One region of the Actinomadura rugatobispora genome, then DNA from elsewhere that is predicted to be linked to it. Evidence: riboswitches for the same ligand, from Rfam matches in the RefSeq annotation. Region 1 holds a riboswitch; the other holds the start of a gene.
The links. Region 1 has a riboswitch for cyclic di-AMP ahead of ACZ466_RS30475 (C40 family peptidase). Riboswitches for the same ligand answer to the same signal wherever they lie in the genome.
Positions count from the first base shown of each region.

Region 2: another riboswitch for cyclic di-AMP. It lies ahead of ACZ466_RS36060 (CHAP domain-containing protein); the one in region 1 lies ahead of ACZ466_RS30475 (C40 family peptidase).

Region 1 is NZ_AP029191.1:6,821,569-6,829,281, reverse strand. It holds gene ACZ466_RS30500 (4Fe-4S single cluster domain-containing protein) at 1-595, shown strand, start outside; gene ACZ466_RS30495 (hypothetical protein) at 871-1,248, opposite strand; gene ACZ466_RS30490 (hypothetical protein) at 1,324-1,470, opposite strand; gene ACZ466_RS30485 (FHA domain-containing protein) at 1,453-1,938, shown strand; gene typA (translational GTPase TypA) at 2,385-4,238, opposite strand; cyclic di-AMP (ydaO/yuaA leader) riboswitch at 4,428-4,568, shown strand; gene ACZ466_RS30475 (C40 family peptidase) at 4,575-5,552, shown strand; gene ACZ466_RS30470 ((deoxy)nucleoside triphosphate pyrophosphohydrolase) at 5,583-6,026, opposite strand; gene ACZ466_RS30465 (Mut7-C RNAse domain-containing protein) at 6,050-6,859, opposite strand; partial or broken gene ACZ466_RS30460 (guanyl-specific ribonuclease) at 7,343-7,525, shown strand; gene ACZ466_RS30455 (TIGR03619 family F420-dependent LLM class oxidoreductase) at 7,562-7,713, opposite strand, start outside.
Region 2 is NZ_AP029191.1:8,030,636-8,038,348, forward strand. It holds gene ACZ466_RS36045 (L,D-transpeptidase) at 1-464, shown strand, start outside; gene ACZ466_RS36050 (M48 family metallopeptidase) at 461-1,816, opposite strand; gene ACZ466_RS36055 (MDR/zinc-dependent alcohol dehydrogenase-like family protein) at 1,813-3,084, opposite strand; gene ACZ466_RS36060 (CHAP domain-containing protein) at 3,123-3,896, opposite strand; cyclic di-AMP (ydaO/yuaA leader) riboswitch at 3,906-4,047, opposite strand; gene ACZ466_RS36065 (C40 family peptidase) at 4,642-5,697, opposite strand; gene ACZ466_RS36070 (NYN domain-containing protein) at 5,981-7,243, opposite strand; gene ACZ466_RS36075 (DEDD exonuclease domain-containing protein) at 7,516-7,713, shown strand, end outside.

The DNA of each region.
Region 1 (7,713 bases):
GGACGCCGATCCGGGTAAGGAAGTGCCGGTGGAGGCGGTGCTGGGATGGCTGGCATCGCTGCCGGGACCGGTGGAAGGAGTGACGATCTCGGGCGGAGAGCCGTTCCAGCAGCCGGGGGCGCTGGCCGCGTTGGTGCACGGTATCCGCAGGTGGCGGGACGAGTCTCACCATGAGACGATTCCATTGGACATTCTCGTCTACAGCGGATATGTCTACTCTCGGCTCTCGCGTTCTCCAGAAGCACGCGAGATCCTGGGGTCATGTGACGCCGTCATCACGGGGCCGTACATCGATCGGCTGAACCCTGGGGGGCGACACTCCCAGAGTGGCTCTCTACTCTGGAGGGGGTCGGCCAACCAGCGCGTCGTACCGCTGTCCCCGCTGGGGCAGTCGAGATACGGGGCCTTGACCGGCGCCGATGCCGCTAAGGAAAACGAAGACGCAGGGCCCCGAGTGCAGGTGTCCGTGGACGAAGGGCCGGAGGGAAGGCGGGTGTACTACATCGGGATCCCGCGTAGAGGTGACATGGAGCACCTCACAACGACGCTGGAGCGCGCTGGGGTACGAGCGGGGGATGTGTCATGGCGACCTTGAAATGCCCTGTCTGTGACGAGCCCTTCCAGCAGGGCGATCTGCTCTGCCTGAGCTGCGGGGCCAATCTTGCGCGCGCCGGAGGCGGTGGTCAGCAGCCACCGCGTCCGCAGCCTCCCGGTCCGCAGCAGCCGCACGGCCAGCCGTCCTACGACCCGTACGGCCAGGGCCCGCCACAGCCGCCGCAGCACCAGCAAGGCCAGCACGGCCAGCACCAGCCGCCGCCGTCCTACGGCGACTCGCCTTTCGGCGAGCCCAAGTTCGGTGACTCTCCGTATTCACAGCAGGCGCAGCAGCAGCACGGGCAGGGCCAGCACCAGCCGCCCGGCCCCCCTGGGCCGTCCGGACCGCCGCCCGGCCCGCCACAGCCGCAGCACGGCGGCCAGCACGGTCCCCCCGCGGACCAGTACGGGCCGCCCCAGCCGCAGTACGGGCCTCCGCAGCCCCAGTACGGTGAGCCGCAGCAGCAACAGCAACAGCAACAGCAGCCCGGCCCGCCGTCCCAGCAGGACCCGTGGGGCGCTCCCCCGCCGAGCCAGGGCCAGCAGCAGCAGGGGCAGGGAGCCGAAGGCGGCTGGGGGCCACCGCAGCCTCCCGCCGAACAGCACCAGCCCCCGCAGCCCCACCAGCAGTACGCGCCGCCGCCGCAGCAGCACCAGCAGCAGGGCGGGCAGCAGCAGGGGCAGGGGCCCGGGCAGCAGTCCGACCCGTGGGGCGCTCCCCCGCCGCCTTCACCGGACCAGTGGGGCCCGCCGCAGCCACCCGCGCACGACCAGCAGCAGGGCCAGCAGCACCAGTACGCTCCGCCGCCTCCCGGCCCCGCGGACAACCCGTACCCGCCGCAGCAGCAGGGCGGACCGATGCAGCCGCCGCCGCACGGGCGCGAGGCGACGCTGCTGCCGCCGGACGTCCAGGGCCAGCAGCACCGGCCCGGCCCCGACAGCACGGCGTACATGTGCCCCTACTGCGAGGCGGTGCTGAGCAACCCGGCCGCGGCCCAGTGCGAGTCGTGCCTGCGGCCCCTGCCGCAGCAGGGCACCCCCGTACTGCGCGTGCAGTTCCCCACGGGCGAGCTCAAGGTCTCGGTGGGCCAGCACCTGGTGCTGGGCCGGGACGCGGGCCAGTCACCGGTGGCGGGCACGTTCACGCAGTACGACAACGTGTCACGGCGCCACTCCACGGTGTGGCTCGACCCGTCCGGCACCGCCTGGGTCCGGGACGAGGGCTCCACCAACGGCACCTTCGTGAACGGCGAGCGCCTGCCGCGCGGTGTGGAAGCCCCACTCCGCGACGGCGACCAGCTCCGCCTGGCCGCCGACGTGACGGGCACCGTCCAGCTCAACTAGAAGAGGTCTTTTCATTGTGGAGGGGCGACCCTCCACACCACCCGGTGCGGGGCGAGCGCTCCCTGCGCTCGCCTGGGGGCTCGCTACGGGACCGGTCACCCCGGTGGGGGCCGGCCCCCACTCCCCCGGCAGGGAGGGCTCCGCCCCCCTGCACCCCCCGACAGCCATCACCGCACCCCCGATCACCACCGCAGGGGCAATTGAGGGGCCCAAGACCTCGCACAAGCCCATCGGCTCATTGGTGGTGCGTTGACCTGTGGGGATTGAAGTCCACGTTCGGTGGTGGTCAGGGGGTGCAGGGGGCGGAGCCCCTTGCCGGGGTGGGCGGCCCCGTAGCGAGCCGCCAGGCGAGCGAAGGGGCCGATCGCCCCGACCCGGGGGTCTGGGGGGTGGCCCCCCGGACCAACACAGCCCCCCAGGTGAACACCTCCCCCCAGACCACACTCCTAGCCGGCGCGCTTGGCTCGGGCTCGGGTGCGTTCGCGCTCCTTGGCGTCCAGGACGACCTTGCGCAGCCGTACGGCGGACGGGGTGACCTCGACGCACTCGTCCTCGCGGACGAACTCCAGCGCCTCCTCAAGGGTGAGCAGGCGCGGCGGGGTCAGCGTCTCGGTGGCCTCGGCGGTGGAGGAGCGGATGTTGGTCTTCTGCTTCTCCTTGCAGATGTTGACGTCCATGTCGTCGGAGCGGGCGTTCTCCCCGACGATCATGCCTTCGTAGACCTCGGTGGTGGGGCCGACGAAGAAGGTGCCGCGCTCCTGCAGGTTGATGATCGCGTACGCGGTGGCGGCGCCGGTGCGGTCGGCGACCAGTGATCCGGACGGGCGGGTGCGCAGCTCGCCGAACCACGGCTCGTAGTCCTCGAAGACGTGGTGGGCCATGCCGGTGCCGCGGGTCTCGGTGAGGAACTCGGTGCGGAAGCCGATCAGGCCGCGCGCCGGGACCAGGAACTCCATCCGGATCCAGCCGGTGCCGTGGTTGGTCATGTGCTCCATGCGGCCCTTGCGGACCGCCATGAGCTGGGTGACGGCGCCCAGGTGGTCCTCGGGGATGTCGATGGTGAGCCGTTCGACCGGCTCGTGCCGCTTGCCGTCGATGTCCTTGGCGACGACCTGGGGCTTGCCGACGGTGAGCTCGTAGCCTTCGCGGCGCATGTTCTCCACGAGGATGGCCAGCGCCAGTTCGCCGCGTCCCTGGACCTCCCAGGCGTCGGGACGCTCGGTCGGCAGGACCCGGATGGACACGTTGCCGACCAGTTCGCGGTCGAGCCGGTCCTTGACGAGCCGGGCGGTGACCTTGGTGCCCTTCCCCCGGCCCGCCAGCGGGCTGGTGTTGGTTCCGATGGTCATCGAGATGGCGGGCTCGTCCACCGTGATGAGCGGCAGCGGGCGCGGGTCGTCGGGGTCGGCGAGGGTCTCGCCGATCATGATGTCGGGGATGCCGGCCAGCGCGATGATGTCGCCGGGTCCGGCGTCGTCGGCGGGCTTGCGGGTGAGCGCCTCGGTCATCATCAGCTCGCTGATGCGGACCCGCTCGACGCTGCCGTCGCGCTTGCACCAGGCGACCTGCTGGCCCTTCTTGATGACGCCCGAGTGCACCCGGCACAGCGCGATCCGGCCCAGGTAGCTGGAGGCGTCCAGGTTGGTGACGTGCGCCTGGAGGGGGGCGTCGGGGTCGTAGGAGGGGGCCGGGATGGTCTGCTTGATGACGTCGAACAGCGGCTCGAGGTCGGGGCTGTCGGGCATCTCGCCGTTGCCGGGCTTGGCGAGGGAGGCCCGGCCGGCCCGGCCGGAGGCGTACACGATCGGGAAGTCGATCTGGTCCTCTTCGGCGTCGAGGTCCATGAAGAGCTCGTAGGTCTCGTCGACGACCTCGTCGATGCGGGCGTCCGGGCGGTCGGTCTTGTTGACGACCAGGATCACCGGGAGCCGCGCGGCCAGGGCCTTGCGCAGCACGAACCGGGTCTGCGGGAGCGGGCCCTCGCTGGCGTCGACGAGCAGGACCACGCCGTCGACCATGGACAGCCCGCGCTCGACCTCGCCGCCGAAGTCGGCGTGGCCGGGGGTGTCGATGATGTTGATGGTCATCCCGGCGTGCCGGACGGCGGTGTTCTTGGCCAGGATGGTGATGCCCTTCTCACGTTCCAGGTCGTTGGAGTCCATGACCCGGTCGTCGACGTCCTGGTTCTCGCGGAAGGCCCCTGACTGCCAGAGCATGGCGTCGACCAGCGTCGTCTTGCCGTGGTCGACATGGGCGACGATCGCGACGTTCCTGAGGTCATCGCGCGTGGAGATGGGCATGCGGTCTCGCCTTGGGTGAGAGTGGTGGGATCCGCCGCAGACGTGCGACCTACTGAGTCTACTTGGCCGTACGGCCTCTCCGCCCCGGACCGCCGCCCCATCTGTCACATTTGCTCTATTTGGCGAACTTTGCCCTCTCTTTGTAGTCTCCTGCAGATCCGGTCGTTGGAAGTCCCGCCCCCCGGGACGACGGCCGTACCGCCGAATCCCGCGAGGGAACCGGGGACCCAGGCCCCCGGGGTGAATCGGCGCACACTTCCGGGTGCGCCGTAGGGCGACTCCTGGCCCGAACCCGTCAGCTAACCCGGTAGGCGGCCAAGGAGAGGAGACACCGGTTTGACTCCGGTCCCCTGGAAGCGCCGCTTCGCCGTGCCCACTCTGGCGATCGTTGCGCTCAGCACCCCCATCGCCGCCGCACAGGCGGCCGTCCACTCCCCCGTACGCGCGCCGGGCCCCGGCGAGGACGAACTGCGCAAGCGGCTGGACGCCCTCAACACCGAGGCCGAGAAGCTCACCGAGCGCTACAACAAGACCCGCGTAGAGCTCGGCAAGGCCAAGCAGGCCGAACAGGCCGCCGCCAAGGCCGCCGCCACGCTCCAGGCCCAGGCCGCGCCCGCCCGCACGGAACTCGGCCGCCTGGCCGCGGCGAACTACATGACCGGCAGCCCCGACATGCTGTTCGGCGCCGGCGACGCCACCGGCCTCTCCGCCTCCGCCTACCTGGTGCAGAGCCGGGCCGCCGCCGTCAACGGGCTCCAGGCCCAGATCGACGCCGCCAACCGCGCGCGGAACGCGGCCGCCGCCAGGACCGCCCAGGTCCGGCAGGCCGCCGCCCAGGCCGAGACCGCCCGCCAGGCCGCCAAGGCCAAGGTGGACGAGGTGACCAGGCAGCTCGACAAGCTGACCACCACCACGGCCAAGGACCCCAAGACCGGGCTCAGCGCCACCGTGAAAGGCTCCGGGCTCCCCGCGAAGATGGCCCGCAAGGCCCTCGGCAAGCTCGGAAGCCCCTACGTCTGGGCCGCCGCGGGGCCGAACAGCTTCGACTGCTCCGGCCTGGTCGTCTGGGCCTACGGCAAGGTCGGCAAGCCCGGCCTCCCCCACTACACCGGCGACCTGTACGGGCAGGGCCGCAAGGTGAGCAAGGGCGAGCTGCGCTCCGGCGACCTGGTGTACTTCGGCGGCAGCCTGCACCACATGGGCATCTACCTGAGCGATGGCAAGTACCTGCACGCGCCGCGGACCGGCGACGTCGTCAAGATCTCCAAGATGTCCGACCGCTCCGACTTCGCCGGGGCCAACCGCATCGAGTGACCCGCGAACCGGCGGCGTTCCCGGGCTCGCTCAGCCGCCCGGGGCGCCGCCGGGCACGTAGGGGCGGACGGCCTCCACCACGGGAAGATCACCGGCGAGCCAGTCCACGTCGTAGAGCTCGTCCGGGCCGAGCCAGCGCAGCGCCAGGTGCTCCAGGGCCTTCGCCTCGCCCTCGACGATCCCGGCGATCCACACGCGGAGCACCCCGCCCAGGCTCAGCGGCCAGTCGCCGCCGATCCGCGCCCCCAGCGCGATCTTGACGCCCAGTTCCTCGTGGCACTCCCGGACCAGCGCGTCCTGGTCCGACTCCCCCGGATCGACCTTGCCGCCGGGGAACTCCCAGCCCCCGGCCAGCTCCGGCGGCTCCGCCCGCTGCGCGGTCAGCAGCCGCCCGCCGGAAATGATCGCCGCGCCCACCACAACGTTGATCGCAACCAGCCCCTCTCCACCCGGCCCTGCCCTGCCCGGCATCATGCCGGAACGCCGCGGGCCGCGTCTCAGGAGGCCGCGCTCTCCGGCGTTTCCGGCACCCCGGCGCCGGAGCCCTCAGGGCCGGCGCCGTCCGCGCCGGTACGGGCCGCCGCGACGGCGCGCACCGCCTCGTGGACGATCTTCTCCAGGTGCCCGCCGTGCGCGCCCCGCCAGTAGACCTGGCCGCAGTCGGTGCAGCGACCGTACACGTCGTAGCTGCGGCGCGTGCCGTCGGCCAGCTCCCGCTCGACCTCCTCCTTGCCCACCGTGGCCAGGACCCCGTTGCACGCGGTGCAGCGCGTCCACGGCCGCAGCACGGGCGCGAACCGTCCCAGCAGGTCGCGCAGCTGGTCGTCAGGGCGCGAGCCGCGCACGTACGCGCCGAACCACAGCGCGCGCCGCCGCAGCAGGCCGCGGTCCTGGGTCAGCAGGACCCGGCCCTCCTCGTTGGCCTGGACGACGAGCGCGGGGTCGTCCATGTCGTTGTGGTACGCGGTGTCGAGCCCCAGCAGGCGCATGCGGCGGGCCAGGGTGCCCAGGTGCACGTCCAGCAGGAACCGTGGCGCGACCTCGCCCGCGTCGAGCGGGACGGGCTGGGGCCTGGGCACGGCCAGCACCGCCACCTCGTCGCCCGCCGCCGGCTGGTAGCCCGGCTCGACCCGTTCGCCGTCCACCATGAGCGCGCCGATCTCGGGCAGCGGCACGCCCAGGGACTCCACGATGTGCCCCAGCGTGGACGTCCCGCCATGCGCCACCCCCTGCCTGGGGCGGCGGCGCGCGGCCGGCAGGAACATCAGCAGTTCGTCGGCGATCCGGATCCTTATCTCGGGCTCCACGCGGCCAGCATGCCACGCGCGAGCGAGATGTCGATCGGATTAACCGGCGGTTCACCCCCTTGAGGTCGGCGCCGTACGCGCGCGTTCCACACGGCCAGGACGGCCCGTACCCGTACCGTTCCTAAGGACTGTGCATAAGTTGCTCAGCCGCGCGCCCCGAACGGTCTTGGACGCACTGGTCCCCGGCGTACTCGACCCCGAGGCGGCGACACGCATCCTGTGCGTGGTCCGTTCCCGGGAGGCCGGTTCCCTACGCGACCTGGCCAAGTGGGCTCGACCAGAGGCGACGGGGAGGCCCCAGACCATCACTCCGGTGGAAAGGGGGCCCCGCACGCCGACATCGAACCCGGCGTCCCAGATCGCGCTACCGAAAGTACAGAGACCAACACACACCGTCAAGCCGGATCACTTGATCACCCGCATGCTCACCCAACCGACCTCACAGGCGAACAATTCGCACCCTAGGACGGCACGGTCTTCCAGAACCGCGAGGGCCTCCTGCCCGACCAGCCACAGGGCTACTACCACGAGTACACGGTCGAGACCCCCGGCTCCCCCGACCGCGGCGCCCGCCGCATCGTCACGGCCGGCGACCAGGGCGCCGAGGGCATGTACTACACCGCCGACCACTACGAGAGCTTCTCGGACATCGACTTCACCTGCTGAGACCGCCCGCCGCGCCACCGCCCCGGCAGGAACCGGTCAGCGGGGCGGTGGCGCGGCGGCCGCCAGCTCCCTCATCCGGCCGGCGGTCTCCGGGACGTCCTCGAAATGCACCGCCAGATGGTCGGCCCCGGCCTCGTCCCAGGCGGGCAGTTCGGCGGCCAGGCTCTCGCTCCACCCGGCCCGCGCCC
Region 2 (7,713 bases), 1.2 Mb from region 1:
GCAAGTACACCACCACCAACGGCATGCACCTGACGATGGACAAGGGCAACCCGGTCACCATGACCTCGTCCTGGGAGGGCATCGGGCCCGGCTCGGCCGGCTACTACAGCCTGACCGTCGACAACGCGGTCCGGATCTCCGACAGCGGCGAGTACGTGCACAGCGCGCCGTGGTCGGTGGGGTCGCAGGGCAGCTCCAACGTCAGCCACGGCTGCATCAACACCAGCCCGTCGCACGCGCGCTGGTTCTACGAGTTCTCCCAGCGCGGCGACCCGTTCGAGGTGACGGGCAGCAGCCGCGAGCTGGAGCCGGACAACGGCTGGGGCTACTGGCAGATGAACTGGAAGAACTGGGTGCAGGGCAGCGCGCTCAAGCAGTCGATGCGGATCGGCCCGCAGGGCGGCGTCGGCCTTCCCGCCCAGCACGCCTCGCCGGGGGCCGTGGCCGAGGAGCAGCGCCCCTAGCGCCGCTGCGGGGGAGGTTCCGGGACGCCGTGCAGGCGGGCCCAGTCGCGGGCCAGGGCGATGCGTTCGGGCGCCGACGGGTGCGTCATGTAGAGGACGCGTTCGAGCATGTCGGGCCGCAGGTCGGAGATGTTGCGGACGGACAGCTCGTGCTGCATCGACGCGAACGTGGCGGGATCGCGCGTGAGGTCGAGGGAGTGCGCGTCGGCGCGCGCCTCGATCTGTCGGCTGATGAGGTTCTGGACGGGCCCGCCGAGCTGCATCCCCACCGTCACCAGCGCGATCAGCAGGGCCACCGACCGGGGGTCGCCGGTCGCGCCCCCCGGCGGGCCGGCGCCGCCGCCGGGCCCCGGGACGACGCCCGCGCGGCGCAGCAGGCGCGGTGAGCCGAGCAGCAGGTGGAGCAGGCAGACGGCCGCGGAGACGCCCAGCGCGCCGATCAGCGTCCCGTAGAGCACGTCGGCGTGCTTGGCGTGACCGAGCTCGTGCGCCACGATCGCCTCGACGCGCGGGGCCGGGGTGGACTTCAGCAGCGTGTCGTACACGACGATGCGGCGGGTCGAGCCGAAGCCGGACACGTAGGCGTTCAGCGCGGTCGTGCGGCGGGACGCGTCGGCGACCAGGACGTCCTTGACCGGGACGCCGTCGCGTTCGGCCATCGCGAGCAGGTCGGTGCGCAGCCGGCTCTGCGGCAGCGAGTGGAACTTGTTGAAGACCGGCTCGAACACGACCGGGTAGAGGAACGACAGCGCCACCACCAGGACGAAGCCCCCGGCCGCCGCGCCCGTCCACCAGTAGCGCGGGAACCGGCGCAGCGCCCAGTAGAGCAGGACCAGCGCGAGCGTCCACACGACCCAGGTGACGCCGAGCGACTTGGCCTGGTCGACGAGCCAGGACGGCCAGGACTGCGTGGACAGTCCGTACCGGCGCAGGATGGCCTCGCCCCAGACGGAGAACGGCAGCGCGGCCAGGCGCAGCAGCGTGGTGAGCACCACGGCCGCCACCGCCACCCGCAGCGGCCAGCGGCGCACCCGCGCGGTCGTCCACGCGATGAACCGGGAGCCGAGCGGGGTCAGGCCCAGCACGAGCACCAGGGCCAGTCCCGTGACCAGGCTGGTGTAGGCGCGCGGCGCGAGCGCGGCGTCGAACGCGCGCGACCGGGCGATCTCGGCGGCGCTGAAGTCGCGGGCCGGGTCCACCGGCGCGGCGCCGCCCGGCACGTGGCCGGGCATCGGGTTCCACGGCGTGGTGAACGCCAGGACCGCGCCGACGGCGGCGAACAGCACCACCGCCGCGACCGCGGCCGCCCGCCGCGAACGCCGGTCGGCCGCCTGCCCGGGCTCGGCGCTCATCGCAGTTCCCTCCGCAGGTAGTCACGCCAGCCGGCGGTGAAACGGGCCGGGCTGACGCCCAGCACCTCGCGCAGCGCCGCGGTCTCGGAACGCCGTCCCGCCGTCCGGTAGAGCCGGACCAGTCTCGCCTCACCGTACCGCTCGGCGATCATCCGGCAGGCCAGCCAGGCCTCCTGGTAGGACTGCGAGAGCCGGCCCGAGGCGCCGTCGAAGGCGGCCCGGCCCGGAAGGGCGGCGGGCAGCCGCCCGGCGGCGACCTCGCGCGCCAGCTCGCGCGCGGCCGACCGCACGGCGACGTCCCGGCCGTGGTAGCCGACGTGGTCGGCGAAGCCCTCGATGAGCCAGAGCGGGGTGCGGCCGTCGCGGGCGCCGCCGGTGGCGACATGCGTCAGCTCGTGCGTCAGGACGACGTCGCGCCCCAGGTCGTTGAGGCGGCCGAAGACGCCGGGGGCGATGACGATCCGGTCCGCCCCCGGTCCGCCGGACGTGGGCGCGACGGTGGCAAGCGCGGCGATCTCCGCCAGGTCGCGGTCGCCTCCCGCCAGCGCCCCGGCGCGCCGGTCGTCGCCCGGCACCAGCGCGACCACCCGGTCCCGCCAGCCGCGGACGGCCGCCGCGCCGGTCAGCCGCGCGACGGTGGGCACGGCGGCGTCCAGGCGGCGGGCGATCCCGGCCAGGCCGGGCGCGTCGCCGGCCACCAGCGCGGTGCGGCCGCGCACCACGGTGAGCGGCCCGCCGTCCCAGATCTCGGGGTCGTCGGTGCGGCCGCGGGACGTGCCGTCGCCGGTGATCGTCCAGGTGCCGGAGCGGGGCGCGAACGCCAGGTGCCGGGTGCGCCGCAGCGGGTCGTCGTCGTGGCCGCGCAGCCGGTAGCCCACCGTGGTCTGGACGAGCGCGGCGCCCCCGGTGGTGGAGACCACCCGCTCGAACCGCTCCCGCCACCCTTCCAGAGGCAGCTTGAGCAGGTTGTCGAACATCGCGGCCTGGGCCTGCCGGTACGGCGCGGGCGCGGCCGCGACCGTGGCCATGAACGCGGTGCGGTCGCGGTCGCGTACGGCGCGGGCACGGTTGGCCAGGACGGCGGCGACCGCGTTCGGGTCGGGCTGCCCGACATCGGGGCCGTCCGTACCGGCCGGGCGCCCGCCGGTCTCTTCGGAGGTGGCGGCGGTGAGGGCCGCGCCGCCGCCCAGGGCGCAGACGGCGGAGCCCGCGGCGATGGCCACCAGGGCCTTCCGCCGCGGGACTCCGCGTGCGCGCTGGGCTTCCATGCGCGAGATCCTATGTGCGCGGGCGCGCGGGCCTATCCCTAGGACTTGGCGTACTCGGGGTAGCCGTAGCCGACGATGGAGCCGGTGGACCGCTCGCGGACCATGACCGCGTTGCTGGTGTTGCCCTCCACGGTCTTCACCGTGCCGTCGCCGTTGTCCTTGATGACCATCCCGACGTGCACGATGTCGTTGACGTCCTTGCTGCCGCCCCAGTTGAAGAAGACGATGGCGCCCGGCCGGGGCTCGGTGCCCCAGCGGTCGTGGTCCTTGAACCACTCGGCGTGCGCGACCGTCCAGGCGTCCATGCCGAGCTGGTCGCTGAGGCCGATCCGGTCGCCGATCCAGGAGATGAACATGCTGCACCACGCGGCGTCGCTGTAGCCCTCGAGGGAGCCTCCGTCGCGCGCCACGGTCTCCTTGGCGCGGTCGGTCGACTTGTACCAGTCCTGGAACTTGGTCTCGCCGCCGCCGTCCTCGGAGATGCCGACCTGCTCGCGGGCCAGCCTGATGGCGTCCTGCGCCGTGGGCCTCTCGCGCTTGGCGGCCTTGGCCTTGGCGGAGCTGGAGGACGACGACGAGGACGACGACTCGGACGCCTTCTCGGCGCCCTTCCGGGTCTCGGGCTCGGTCCTGCTCTCCGCGCCCGCGGCCATCATGGCGGCGGACCGCTGGGGGGACGGGCCGCCCGTGTCGTTGAGCGACGCCTGGGCGGTGGCGGCGGCGAGGCCGACCACGACGGCTCCGGCGACGAGACGACCGGTGATACGGAGGGTGATGCTCGGGGGTTGGGGCGTGCGATGCTTTCCTGCCACTGCGGGAACTCCTCAGCTTCCATGCCGCCTGCCGGGTTAGCTGACGGGTTCGGGCGTGGAAGCTGCCCTACGGCCTGGTGAGAGGCCGATTCACCCCGGATGGGACGTGGGTCCCCGGCTCCGCTTCTCGCGGACTCGGCGGTGGGCGCCCGTCGTACGGGCACCCTGTTTTCGGGATCGGTCAGGTCACCCGGTGCGCACGCGCACCCGGGCGGGTCGAAGGGTTGGGAGGGCGTGGCCGCCCAGAGCTCCTCGTGAACAAGGGGGTCGGGCGTCACGAGGGCAGGGGTCGGGCGGCCACGCCGTGCTTATGGGGGGCGACCCGTGATCGGGTCTCGCCCGCGGCCAGGGCCCGATGGGGGGACCGCCGTGACGCGCTCTCAGCGCCCATGCGCGCCGAACATGCGCTCACGGTGCGGCCGGGCCGGCCGTTGGGAAAGGACGCGGCACCTGGACGGGGCCGAGTCGGGGGTCGGCACCTGGAGGGCGCCGGAGCGGGGACGACACCTGGGGGGTGCCGCAGGGCCCGGGGCGGACATGCCGCGCGGGGCCGGGCGACGCCTGGGGGGCGCCGGAATGGGACACAACATAGCAAAGGTCGACGAGAAGGCAAATAGGGGACAAAAAGCCGCCGGACCAGGAATAACCCGGTCCGGCGGCGAAGCCCTGCTATGGATCTTGTGACGGCGCGTGCGCCGACCGCTACGGAGGCCCTGCCGCACCGGGGGTGCGGCGGGCCGGCGCGTCAGGGACGCCCGGCCCCGAAGTAGTTCGACAGGTAGTAGCCCGAGGTGATGCTCACGACCTCGACGTTCTTGCCGGTCCGCGGGGCGTGGATCATCTTGCCGCCGCCCACGAACAGGCCGACGTGGCCGAGGTTGTTGAAGAACACCAGGTCGCCCGGCTGCAGCGCGCTCTTGGCGACCCGCTTGGTGGCCGCGTACTGCGAGTTGGTCGTCCGGGTGATGCCGACGCCCGCCGCGCCCCACGACTTCATCGTGAGCCCGGAGCAGTCGTAGGAGCTCGGGCCCGCCGCGCCGTAGGAGTACGGCTTGCCGAGCTGGGCGTAGGCGAAGTTGAGCGCGACCCGCGCCGAGCCGCTGGCCGGGCCGGTGTAGCTGCCGCCCGTCCCCCCGCCCGAGGAGGTCGTCTCGCCGAGCTGGGCCAGCAGCTTCTTCTGCTTCTGGACGCCCTTCTCGACCTCGGCCTTCTGCGCCTTCAGGTCCTTGGCCTGCTTGGCCACCTCGTCGTAGGCGGCCTTGGCCTGCGCCTGCTCGCGCCGCAGCCGCTGCGCCGACCCCAGGAACTGGGCCAGCTCGGAGCTGCGGTTGCGGGACAGGTGCTCGAAGACCGCGGCCTGGTCGAGCACGGCCTGCGGGTTGTCGGCGCCGACGAAGCCGGCCACGTCACCGGTGTTGCCCGCCTTGTACGCGGCGGCCGCCATCTGGGCGATCTTTCCCTGGAGCTCGTTGAAGGTGGTCAGCTCCTCCTTGCCCGCCTTCTGCGTCGCCTGCCACTTCTTCTTGGCGACCTTGAGCTTCTCCTGCACCTGGTTGTACTTCTCGACCAGCTGCTCCACCTGCTCGTTGAGCTTGGTGAGCTTCTTGCGGGCCTCCGCCGCGCTGGGGCGCGGGTCGGCGTGCGCCGCGGTCGCGGGAAGCACGGTGACGGGAACGGTGAGCGAGGCCGTCACGGCGAGACAGACGGTCGCCGTGAGCCTGCGGGAGCCGCCGCGTCCTGTGTGTGCGCCCGGGCGGCCGCGCTGCGGCAGGGGGCCCGCCCCGGTGAGATCACTGGCCACGATCCGTTGTGCCCCTCTCGGTCCACGATGTCAGCGGACGACATTAGCGAGGGGCCACACCTGCCACAACCGAATCGTTGGTCTTTGACGCAGTAATTCGGACTTTACGCACACTCGGTGAGATAAAGATCACGAGGCGCTGTCGACACCGGTCCGCCCGTCACCGCCCGCACCGGCGGCGCCACCGGGCGCAGCGGCGCCGCCTCCCGGCACCCCGGGACGGGAACAGAACGCGTGAGAGCCGCGAGGACGCCGAAACAGCAGGTCAGGGCACCTGGATGACCTAGGTGCGGCCCAGACGGCGCAGCAGCAGCGTGGAGGGCGCGGGACGGGCGTTGGCGCGGCGGGCGGCGTCGGCCACCTCGCGGTCGGAGGAGACCACCACGACCGCGCGGCCGGGCGGCTCGGCCCGCACCAGCTCCCCGATCAGCTCGTCGGCGGTCTGCCCCGGCTGGCTGAACAGCACCCGCACCCCGCGCGGCGCCGGGATCGCCACCGGGGCGTCCAGGTCCGCCCCGTCGAACACGCACGTGACCTCGGCCCGCGTCTGCGCCGCCAGCCCGCCCAGCCCCGACAGCAGCCGGTTGCGCTGGTCGGCCAGCGGCAGCTCGCCGTAGCCGGACTTGGTGACGTTGTAGCCGTCCACCACCAGATGCACCTGCGGGAGGGTCAGCAGCCGCTCCAGCAGCTGCGGATCCTGGTCCGACAGCGCCCGCCCCGGCAGCGCGCGATGCGCCAGCCGGTCGGGCTCCACCCCGGCCACCGCGTCCGCCGGGCGCTCGATCGTCGACGGCAGCGCCAGCTCGCGGCGCACGCCCTGCGCCGCGTCCACCAGCGTGTCCAGCAGCATCCGCAGCCGCACGTCGTCGACGTTGCGGCCCTCCCGGGACGCGCGCCGGGCCGCCTCGGCGTCGGTCTCCGCCCGCGCCAGCCGACCGCGCAGCCTGCGCATCTCCTTGTCGGCCGCCGCGGTGCCCTCGCGCGCCGCGGCCAGCTCCCGCTCCGTCTCCGCCGCCAGCGCCTCGGCCCGCTCCTGCGCCGCCCTCGCCCGGGTACGGGCATCGTGCAGCTTGCGGCGCAGCTCGGCCACCTCGGTCTTGGTGTCGCGCAGCTCCGCGCGCAGCCGCTCCACCTCGGCGGACCGGGCCGCACGGGCCACCGCCAGCTCCTCGCGCAGCTCGGCGATGCGCCGCTCGGCCGCCTCGCCCTCCGACACGCTCGCCGACCGCTCCAGCTCGGCGCGGGCGGCCTCCACCAGCCGGATCCAGCCCTCGGGACGCAGCAGGTAGGCGATCACCGCCACCTTCACCGGATCGGCCGCCGGCGGCACCGGGCCCTGCTCCACCGCCTCCACCAGGTCGGGCTGCGCCTCCCGCAGCGGCGCCGCCACCCGCCGCCGGAACCCGGCGTCCTTCTCCAGCTGCGCGGCGATGTGCTGCCCGGCCAGCTTGGCCCGCTTGCGGCGCTCGAACCGCGCGAAGCGGCGCAGCGGCAGCGGCACCTCCTCGGCGGGCAGCGCACCGATCAGCTCAGCGGCCGTCTCCACCACGCCCACCCGGACCGCCTCGGGGAGGGGGCGGGGCAGGCGCTCCTCCGCTTCCGGGCCGCTGTCGATGATCCCGCTCCTTCCGGGCCGTGCCGTCGGTGCGATCGGTTTTCCCGGGTGACACACACCTTAACCAGGGCAAACGCGTGATCAGCCGGTCCCGGCGGGAGCCTCGCGGGACGCCGTCGGCGCCCCCGCCCGCGACGTTCCCCGGGGTGCCCCCCACCCTAGCGGCCCTCGGTCTGTCGGTGGCGTGCTCTACGGTCGCCGCCATGACGGCTGCGCATTCGGACAGCCCGCTGGCGCACGGCGTCCAGGGCACCCTCGACGACCTGGGCACCCCCCTGGCCGAGGTCACCTTCGTGGTGGTCGACCTGGAGACCACCGGGGGCTCGCCCGCCGACTCCGCCATCACCGAGATCGGCGCCGTCAAGGTCCGCGGCGGCGCCGACCTCGGGCAGTTCGGCACC